One region of the Janibacter melonis genome, then DNA from elsewhere that is predicted to be linked to it. Evidence: riboswitches for the same ligand, from Rfam matches in the RefSeq annotation. Region 1 holds a riboswitch; the other holds the start of a gene.
What was found. Region 1 has a riboswitch for cobalamin ahead of EEW87_RS14080 (FecCD family ABC transporter permease). Riboswitches for the same ligand answer to the same signal wherever they lie in the genome.
Positions count from the first base shown of each region.

Region 2: linked by a shared signal. The riboswitch ahead of EEW87_RS05965 (VWA domain-containing protein) and the one ahead of EEW87_RS14080 (FecCD family ABC transporter permease) in region 1 are both predicted to bind cobalamin.

Region 1 covers NZ_CP044548.2:2,932,323-2,937,469, forward strand. The annotation lists gene EEW87_RS14065 (heavy-metal-associated domain-containing protein) at 1-146, opposite strand, end outside; gene EEW87_RS14070 (metal-sensitive transcriptional regulator) at 191-472, opposite strand; gene ilvA (threonine ammonia-lyase IlvA) at 536-1,798, opposite strand; cobalamin riboswitch at 1,856-2,033, shown strand; gene EEW87_RS14080 (FecCD family ABC transporter permease) at 2,077-3,135, shown strand; gene EEW87_RS14085 (ABC transporter ATP-binding protein) at 3,132-3,935, shown strand; gene EEW87_RS14090 (ABC transporter substrate-binding protein) at 3,932-4,993, shown strand; gene EEW87_RS14095 (DUF779 domain-containing protein) at 5,054-5,147, opposite strand, start outside.
Region 2 covers NZ_CP044548.2:1,264,713-1,269,859, forward strand. The annotation lists gene EEW87_RS05955 (cobalt-precorrin-4/precorrin-4 C(11)-methyltransferase) at 1-564, opposite strand, end outside; gene cbiE (precorrin-6y C5,15-methyltransferase (decarboxylating) subunit CbiE) at 561-1,781, opposite strand; cobalamin riboswitch at 1,800-1,930, shown strand; gene EEW87_RS05965 (VWA domain-containing protein) at 1,983-4,112, shown strand; gene cobO (cob(I)yrinic acid a,c-diamide adenosyltransferase) at 4,112-4,726, shown strand; gene EEW87_RS05975 (cobyrinic acid a,c-diamide synthase CobB) at 4,759-5,147, shown strand, end outside.

The DNA of each region.
Region 1 (5,147 bases):
GTGAGCGTGACCGGCGAGGTGCCGCCGGCGACGAGCTCGACGGCCACGGCCGAGACCCCGGAGATCTCGCCGAGCTCCTCGGACACGTGCCGGACGCAGTTCTCGCAAGTCATGCCGTCGACGTAGATGGTGGTCTGCTCGCTCATGGTGGTGCTCCTTCGTCGATGGTGGGTGGTCTGGGGGAGGGGCGTCAGGAGCGCACGAGGCGCGCGATCGCCGCGCTGGCCTCGCGCACCTTCTCCTGGGCGGCCTCGTCGCTCTCGCGGGCGGCGTCGACGACGCAGTGCCCGACGTGGTCCTCGAGCAGGCCGAGGCTCACGGCCTGCAGCGCCTTCGTCGCGGCGCTCACCTGGGTGAGGATGTCGATGCAGTACTCGTCGTCGTCGACCATGCGGGCGATGCCGCGCACCTGCCCCTCGATCCGCTTGAGACGCTTGAGGTAGGCGTCCTTGTCGGCGGCGTATCCGGCCACGGCGGTCTCCCTTCGTCCCCTCGAAGATACCCCCAAGGGGTATGAAGGACAAGCCCCAGGCAGTTACTGGATGAAGCGGAAGAGCGGGCTCGAGGGGCGGATGCGCTCGATGCGCACCGGCGAGGCCTCCATCCGGCGCAGGAGGGGGTCGAGGTCCTCCGGGGCACCGAGCTCGACGCCGACGAGGGCCGGCCCGGTCTCGCGGTTGCTGCGCTTGACGTACTCGAAGAGCGCGATGTCGTCGTCGGGCCCGAGGACCTCGTCGAGGAAGCGGCGCAGCGCGCCGGGCTCCTGCGGGAAGTCGACGAGGAAGTAGTGCTTGCGCCCCTGGTGCACGAGCGCCTTCTCGACGACCTCGGCGTAGCGCGAGACGTCGTTGTTGCCCCCGGAGACGACGGCGACGACCGTGCTGCCCGGTGCGATCCCGAGCTCGTCGAGGTCGATCGCGGCGAGGGCCGCGGTGGCCAGCGACCCCGCGGGCTCGGTGACGATGCCCTCGGTCTGGTAGAGCGCGAGCATCTCGACGGCGACCGCGCCCTCGGCGATGGAGTGCACCGGCGCGTCCGTGGCCGAGACGGCTGCGTAGGTGAGCGCGCCGACCTCGCGCACCGCGGCGCCGTCGACGAAGGGGTCGACGTCACCGATCGCGACCGGGCGGCCCGCCTCGAGCGCGGCCGACATCGACGCCGCCCCGGAGGGCTCGATGCCGACGACCCTCGTCGCGGGGTGGTGCTCGGCGAACCACGTCGCCATCCCGCCGAGCAGCCCGCCCCCGCCGACGGGGACGAGGACGACGTCGGGGGCCCTGCCGAGCTGCTCGACGACCTCGCGGGCGACCGTGCCCTGACCGGCCATCGTGTCGACGTGGTCGAAGGCGGGCACGACCGTCGCCCCGCTCTCGCGGGCATGACGAAGGGCGGAGGCCGCCGCGTCGTCGTAGACGTCGCCGCCGACGACGACCTCGACGTGCTCGCCACCGAGGGCGGCGACGCGGTCGCGCTTCTGGCGGGGGGTGGTGCGCGGCAGGTAGATCCGGGCCTGCACGCCGAGGCGGGCGCAGGCGTACGCGACGCCCTGGGCATGGTTGCCCGCGGAGGCCGCGACGACCCCCTTCGCCCGTTGCTCGGGGGAGAGGCGCGCGATGAGGGTGTAGGCGCCGCGGAGCTTGTAGCTGCGCACCGGCTGGAGGTCCTCGCGCTTGAGGAGCACGTGCGCGCCGGTGGCGGTGCTGTGCCGGGCGGAGGGCTGGAGCGGGGTGGGGTCGAGGAGGTCGTGCAGCAGGACCGCGGCCGCCTCGACGTCCTCCGCGCGGATCGGAGAGCTCACGCTCGCAGGCTAGACCTCGTCGCCGGCGCCGTGCTGCGAGGTCCGCGCTGCGTCGCGTAGTGTCGGCACCGAGTCAGACGCACACCAGTGCAGAGGGAATCCGGTGAGAGTCCGGAGCTGTCGCGCAGCGGTATGGGTGACTGACGGGGTGAGATCCACTGGGCCACGAGGCCTGGGAAGGGACCCCGTCGGGACGACCCCGAGTCCGAAGACCTGCTGACTCGCTGGACCCCGACAGGGCCTCGCGATCCGGGCCCCCGACGCACCTGGAGACCCCCGTGTCCCACGACCGCCCCGGCGGCCGGCGGCTGCCCGTCATGCCGCTGCTGCTCGTCCTGCTCGTCCTCACCGTCGTCAGCGGCGTCGTCTCGCTCGGTCTGGGCTCCGAGCCGCTGCCGCTGCACGGGGTCGTCGACGTCCTGCGCGCCCGGGTCGTCGGCGCGGCGGGCCCGGACCCCGCCCTCGACACCATCGTGTGGGAGCTGCGCGCACCGCGCGCCGTCATGGCGATGGTCGTCGGTGCCGGCCTGGCGGTCGCCGGAGCGTGCATGCAGACGCTCGTGCGCAACCCGCTCGCCGACCCCTACCTCCTCGGGGTCTCGGCCGGGGCCGGTGTCGGTGCCACCCTCGTCATCCTCCTCGGTGCGCTCGCCGGGCTCGGGGTGTGGGCGCTCTCGCTCGGCGCGCTCGGCGGGGCTCTCGTCGCGACCGCCCTCGTCCTCGGCATCTCCCTGGCCCAGGGCGGGATCACCCCCCTTCGCCTCGTGCTCACCGGTGTCGTCATGTCGGCGGCCTTCTCCTCCGTCTCGAGCCTGCTCGTCTTCCTCAGCGCAGACCCGCGGGCGACGCAGTCCGTGCTCTTCTGGCTGCTCGGCAGCCTCTCCGGGTCGGTGTGGCAGCAGGTGCTCCCGCCCCTGCTCGTCGTCGTCGTGTCCGGCGTCGTCCTCCTCGCGCTGCACCGCTGGCTCGACGCGCTGGCTGCCGGACCCGACGTCGCGGGCGGTCTGGGCGTCCCGGTCCGAGAGCTGCGGCTCGCCCTCTTCGTCCTCGTCTCGGTCCTCGTGGGGGTGCTCGTCGCCGTCTCCGGCGGCATCGGCTTCGTCGGGCTCGTCGTCCCGCACATCGCCCGCATCCTCGTCGGCGCGCGGCACCGCTACGTGCTGCCGGTCGCAGCCGCCGGCGGCGCGCTCTTCCTGCTCTGGGTCGACGTCGCGGCGCGGACCGTCGTGCGCCCGCAGGAGATCCCGCTGAGCGTCGTCACCGGTCTCGTCGGGGCGCCGATCTTCCTCGTCCTGCTCGGCAGACGGCACTACTCGTACTCGGGGGGCGCCGGATGACCCACCTGTCCACGACCGGGCTCGCCGTCGAGATCGGTGGGCGCACGATCGTCTCCGGTGTCGACCTCGACGTGCCGCCCGGGTCGATGCTGGCCCTCGTCGGCCGCAACGGCAGCGGCAAGTCCACCCTCATCAGGTCGCTCGTCGGCCTGCGACCCCCGGCCGCCGGCACGGTGCACGTGGACGGGGTCGACCTCGCGCGCCTGTCGTCGCGACGGCGGGCCACCCGGGTGGCCTACGTCGCGCAGGAGGACGGTCCTCCCGAGGACCTCCTCGTCGGCGAGATGGTCGCGATGGGGCGCACACCGCACCGACCGCCGTGGGCCGTCGACGAGCGCTCCGAGCGCGAGCTCGTGCTCGAGGCGCTGCGTCATGTCGGCATGGCCGCGAAGGTCGACCGCCCGTGCCAGCACCTCTCCGGGGGCGAGCGGCGCCGGGTGATGCTCGCCCGCGGCATCGCCCAGGGGTGCGACCTGCTCGTCCTCGACGAGCCGACCAACCACCTCGACGTGCACCACCAGGACCAGCTGCTCCAGACGGTACGTCGCCTGGGGTGCACGGTCGTCGCCGCGGTCCACGACCTCTCGCTCGCGGCCGCCCACTTCGACGCCGTCGCCGTGCTCCACGACGGCGCCGTCCACGCCCTGGGGCGTCCCCGCGACGTCCTCACCCCCGAGCTCGTGCGCGACGTCTTCGACGTCGGCGCCCGCCATCTCACCGACCCGGTCACCGGCCGGGTCCACCTCGTCCTCGGTGCCGGCGCCCCGCCGGTGCCCGCTCCTCGAGAGGCAGTCCTGTGACCCCCCTTCGCCCCGCCCGAGCCGCCCAGGCCCTGTCCGCCGCCGTCCTGCTCGGCTCTCTCCTCGTCGGGTGCGGATCCGCGACGTCGACGGCCCGCAGCAGCGCGGCCGGCGCCGGCGAGGTGACGGTGTCGACGTGCGGTGAGGACGTGCGCTTCCCCTCGCCCGCGCAGCGGATGTACGTCGCCGGCGACGGCAACCTGCTCGCGATGGTGCTCGCCGTCGGGGCACAGGACCAGGTCGCCGGGGCGAGCGGCACGACGGACACGGCGCAGGCCCTCTCGCGGGTCTACGGGTCCGACGTCGTCGACGGCATCCCCGTCGCCACCCGCGACCAGCCGACGATGGAGAACGTCCTCGCCCAGCGGCCCGACGTCATGCTCGCCGGGTGGAGCTACGGCTACACCGAGGAGCGCCGGCTCACGCCCGAGCTGCTGAGCGGCCGGGGGATCGCGCCGTACGTGCTGTCGGAGAGCTGCCGGCAGGAGGACGGCGCGCGCGGCACGATGCCGCCGTGGGAGGCCCTGTCGGCCGACATCGAGGCGGTCGGGGCGATCACCGGGCACGTCGACGAGGCGGCCGAGGTCGACGCCGACATCACGCGCCGCCGTGAGGCGCTGGAGGCGGCGCCCCAGGCGGCCGAGCGCCCCACGGTCTTCCTCTTCGACTCGGGCACGAAGGAGATCTTCACCTCAGGAGCCTTCGGCGGGCCGCAGGCGATCATCGAGGCAGCGGGGGCGAAGAACGCCACGGCCGACGTCGACGACACGTGGACGACGGTGTCGTGGGAGCGGCTCGTGCGCTCGTCGCCGGACTTCATCGCCTTCGTCGACTACGACGGGCAGACCTTCGAGCAGAAGGTCGAGGTGCTGCGGACCAACCCGGCGACGAAGGACCTCCCCGCGGTGCGCGAGGAGCGCTTCCTCAACCTGCCGATCCCGGCGTGGACGAGCAGCCCGCTCAACATCGACGCGGCGGAGGCGCTGCGCGCCGAGCTCGAGGAGCACGACCTCGTGCCGGCGAGCGGGATCACCCCCGAGCACGACCTCGAGCCGTGACGCGACCGACGCCCCGTGACCACGTGGTCCACGGGGCGTCGGCCGCCTGGGGGGAGGTTCTTACAGCAGCCCGTGCTCGACGAGCTCGTCCTGCGACATCAGCCGGGAGCGGATGAGGAAGCGCACCCCCTCGGGGGCCTCGACGGAGAAGCCG
Region 2 (5,147 bases), 1.7 Mb from region 1:
GACGGCGGGGCAGTCCTCGCCGTAGTGCACCGCGCAGCGCTGCGCGAGCTCGCGCACCCGCCGCACGGCGAGGTGGAGCGCGAGGGTCGCGCCGGTCGCGGCGAAGGCCTCAAGGCTCTCGCCCGTCGGCATCGCCGTCGAGTCGCGCTGGGCGCGGGTGAGCACGACCGACTGCGCGACCTCGGGCACCGTGAGCTCGCGCCCGATCCGGGCGGCGGTCGCCGCGTAGGCCGCGACCCCGGGCGTGACGTCCCACGGCACGCCCGCGGCGTCGAGGCGGCGGGTCTGCTCGGCGAGCGCCGAGTAGACGGACGGGTCTCCGGAGCACAGCCGGGCGACGTCCTCGCCGCGCCCGTGCGCCGCGACGACCTCGGCGACGATCGCGTCGAGGTCGAGGTCCTGGGTGTCGACGAGACGCGCGTCGTCGGGGCAGTGCTCGAGCACGGCGGCGTCGAGATAGCTGCCCGCGTAGAGGCACAGCCGGCTCTGCGCGAGGAGCCGGGTCGCCCGCAGCGTGAGCAGGTCGGCGGCCCCGGGGCCGGCACCGATGAAGTGGACGGTCATGACGCTCCGTGGGGTCGGGTGACGGCGAGCTGGACGACGGCGCGGGCGGGCGTCCACGACAGGTAGCGACCGAGCGGGACGGCCCGCTCGACGCTCACCCGGGTGAGCTCGCCGCCGGTACGGCCGTGGGTGGCGACGAGCGCGCCCTCGCCCTCGAGGGTCACGGCGTGCGCGACGAGCCGCCCGCCGACGGGCAGCGCCTGCCACGACCGCTCGAGGACGTCCTCGTCGAGCCCGCCGCCGACGAAGACGGCGTCGGGAGCGGCGAAGGGGGTGAGATCGGTAGTCGTCGTGTCGCCGACGACGACCTCGACGCGCCCGGCCAGCCCGAGGGCGGCGGCGTTGTCGCGGATGCGCTGGGCTCGGGTGGGGTCGCGCTCGACGCAGGTCGCGCTCGTCCGCTCCGCGGCGAGGCACCACTCGAGGGCGACCGAGCCGTTGCCGGCACCGAGGTCCCACAGGTGGGCACCGGCGGTGGGGCGCAGCCGGGCCAGGGCCGAGGCCCGCACGTCACGCTTGGTCAGCTGGCCGTCGTGGGCGATGAAGTCCTCGGGGCGACCGGGCACGGGTCCCGCGGTCGGCGAGACCGCGGCGGGGTCGTCGGCGCGCACCTCGACGCAGCAGAGCACGAGGTCGTCGGTCCGACCGGCGAAGGCGTCGGCCCGCTCGCTGCGGGCTCCCTCGTCCGGCCCGCCGAGGTGCCAACGTGCGGTGAGCGTGCTCGCGCCCCAGCCGCTCTCCGCGAGCAGGGCGCCGAGACGCGCGGGGTCGGCGCCGTCGGAGCAGAGGACGACGAGCCGGGCGGCGGGGGCGAGATGGGGCAGGACCGCGCGCAGGTCGCGCCCGACCGCCGTGACGACCGTCGCGCTCTCCGCGGACCAGCCCTGGCGCGCCCGCGCGAGGGCGTCGCTGCCCACCGCCGGGTGGACCCGCACGGCGTCGGCCCCGAGCAGGTCGACCAGCGTCGTCGCGATGCCGGAGCGCAGCGGGTCGCCGCTCGCGAGGGCGACGGCGTCGCCCGTCGCCCGCAGGAGCTCGGGCAGACCGGCGCGAAGGGGGCTCGGCCAGGTGACGAGCTCGGCGCCGGGTGCGTGGGGAGCCAGGAGGTCGAGGTGGCGGCGCCCGCCGATGAGGGTCGACGCACCCGCGACGAGGCGGCGACGCGCCCCGTCCAGGCCGTCCCACCCGTCGTCACCGACACCCACGACCTCGATCACGGTCGCCCACCCTAGGCCCCTTCGCGGTTGTGAGAGGATCGCGCCCGGCGCAGCCAACCGAGGAATCCGGTGCGAATCCGGAGCGGTCCCGCCACTGTCACGGCCCTCTGGGCCCGAGCCAGACACTCGGTCTGCACCCGTCACCGTCACCCGCGGCGACGTCATCGACCGGCGAGCGTGGACACTCGCCAGGAGGCAGCCGTGACGGCTCTTGGCCAGCGCACCCCGACCTACCCCTTCACCGCCCTCGTCGGCGCCGACGAGCTGACGACCGCCCTGCTCCTCAGCGCGATCTCCCCGGAGATCGGAGGGGTGCTCGTGCGCGGGGAGAAGGGCACCGCGAAGTCGACCGCCGTCCGCGCCCTCGCGGCCGTCCTGCCCGAGCAGCACGTCGCGCTCGGCTGCCGCTTCGGGTGCGACCCCGACCGTGCCGAGGACTGCCCGGACGGCCCCCACGACGGACCCGGCACGACCCGACCCGCCCGTCTCGTCGAGCTCCCCGTCGGCGCCACCGAGGACCGCGTCGTCGGCTCGCTGGACCTGCGTCGCGCGCTCGGAGAGGGCGAGGCCGCCTACCAGCCCGGTCTGCTCGCCGAGGCGCACCGCGGGATCCTCTACGTCGACGAGGTCAACCTCCTGCACGACCACCTCGTCGACGTCCTGCTCGACGCCGCCGCGATGGGCCGCAACACCGTCGAGCGCGACGGGGTCTCGATCTCCCACCCCGCCCGGATCACCCTCGTCGGCACGATGAACCCCGAGGAGGGCGAGCTGCGCCCGCAGCTGCTCGACCGCTTCGGGCTCACCGTGCACGTCGCCGCGAGCCGCGACCCCCGTGAGCGGGCCGAGGTCGTGCGTCGCCGGCTCGCCGCCGACGCCGACCCGGTCGGCTTCGCCGCCGGCTACGAGCGCTCCGAGGTCGAGCTCACCGAGCGCATCGCCGCCGCCCGCGCCGGCGTGCGCGAGGTGGTCCTCGACGAGCGGACGCTGCGCACCGTCGCACGGGTGTGTGCCGGCTTCGACGTCGACGGCCTGCGCGCCGACATCGTCACCGCTCGCACGGCGGTCGCCCACGCGGCCTGGCAAGGACGCACGCACGTGACCCGCGAGGACATCCGTGCCGCGGCCCTGCTCGCCCTGCCGCACCGCCGCCGGCGCTCCCCCTTCGACGCGCCCGGTCTCGACGAGGACCTCCTCGACCGGCTCCTCGACGAGGAGCCGGAGGACGACCCGCCCGGCGGCGACGAGCCCGAGGACGGCCCCGACGAGCAGCCCGACGGCGGCCGGCCCGACGACGAGCAGCGCGACGGCGACGGCCGGACCACCGGCGGGCCGCCCCCCACCCCCGACGGGTCCGACGACACCCCGCCGAGCGGGCGCGCCGACAGCGCTCCCGAGGCGAGCGCCGAGGACCACGGCGTTCAGGACGAGCCGGCCCCAGCGACGGACGACACCCCGCCCACCGGCGCTGCTGCCGCACCGGTCGGGACCGCGAGCGCCCAGGCGCCCTACCGCGCCCGCCGCCTCGAGCTCGCCGGCGTCGGGTCCGGTCCCTCGGGCCGCCGCTCCCCCGCCCTCACCCCGCGCGGCCGGGTCGTCGGCACGCACCCGGCCGGCCAGGAGCCGGCGGGCGCGCCCGTGCACCTCACCGCGACGCTGCGCGCCTCCGCCGCACGACGGGCCGCCCGCACCGGGCCGGCCCGCGTCACCGGTGACGACCTGCGCCACGCCGTGACCCGCGGGCGCGAGGCCAACCTCGTGCTCCTCGCCGTCGACGCCTCCGGCTCGATGGCCGCCCGACGCCGGATGGGCGAGGTCAAGACGGCCGTGCTCTCGCTGCTCCTCGACGCCTACCAGCGCCGCGACCGGGTGGGTCTGGTGACCTTCCGGGGCGCGCAGGCCGAGGTCGCCCTGCCGCCCACCTCGTCCGTCGACGCCGCCGCCGCGCGGCTCGCGCAGCTGCCCCACGGCGGGCGCACCCCGCTCGCCGAGGGCCTGACCCAGGTCGCCCGGGTCGTCGCCCGCGAGCAGGTCCGCGACCGCCACCAGCGCGCGCTCGTCGTCGTCGTCACCGACGGCCGGGCCACCGCCGGGGCGGATGCCCTCGCCCGCGCCCGGGTCGTCGCCGACGGCTGGTCGCGCGCCGTGCCGACCGCGCAGACCGTCGTTGTCGACTGCGAGTCCGGCCGCTTCCGGATGGGTCTGGCCGCCGACCTCGCCCGCCGCATGGGCGCCGAGCACATCGCGCTCGAGCAGGTCGCCGCGAGCGGTCTCGTCGAGATCGTCACCGACCGCACGGGCACCGGGCGCACCGGCCGGAGCGCCGCCTGATGGCGCAGGGACGCACCCCCGTCACCCCGGCCGACGGCCTGACCACCCGTCAGCGCCGCACCTCGCCCCTCGTCGTCGTCCACGGCGGGTCCGGCAAGGGCAAGTCGACCGCCGCCTTCGGGCTCGCCCTGCGCGGGTGGAACCAGGGCTGGTCGATCGGGGTCTTCCAGTTCGTCAAGTCGGCGAAGTGGCGGATCGGCGAGGAGGAGGCCTTCGCGGCGCTCGGCCGGCTCCACGAGCAGACCGGCGAAGGGGGCCCGGTCGAGTGGCACAAGATGGGCTCGGGCTGGTCGTGGTCGCGCAAGGCGGGCTCCGAGGAGGACCACGCCGCCGACGCCCGTGAGGGGTGGGCCGAGATCAAGCGCCGGCTGTCCGAGGAGACGCACACCGTCTACGTCCTCGACGAGTTCACCTACGTCATGAAGTGGGGCTGGGTCGACGTCGACGAGGTCGTCGAGACCCTGACGAGCCGGCCGGGCTACCAGCACGTCGTCATCACCGGTCGTGACCCGCACCCGCGCCTGCTCGAGATCGCCGACGTCGCGACCGAGATGACGAAGATCGCCCACCCCTTCGACCGCGGTCAGAAGGGTCAGCGGGGCATCGAGTGGTGAGGGAAGCGCGAGTGGTGAGGCAAGGGCGAGAGGTGGCCCTGCCGCGGGTGCTCGTCGCCGCCCCCGCGTCCGGCCACGGCAAGACGACGATCGCCGTCGGCATCATGTCCGCGCTCTCCCGTCGCGGGCTCGTCGTCTCCCCGGCGAAGGTCGGCCCCGACTACATCGACCCGGGCTACCACGCCCTGGCGACCGGCCGCCCGAGCCGCACGCTCGACCCGTGGCTCGTCGGCGAGGAGCGTGTCGCGCCCCTGCTCGCCCGCGGCGCGACCCACCCGGTCGCCGCGGACGTCGCCGTCCTCGAGGGCGTCATGGGTCTGCTCGACGGGCGCCTGGGCACCGACGGCTTCGCCTCCAGCGCGCACGTCGCCGCCCTCACCCGCACCCCCGTCGTCCTCGTCGTCGACATCAGCTCGACCTC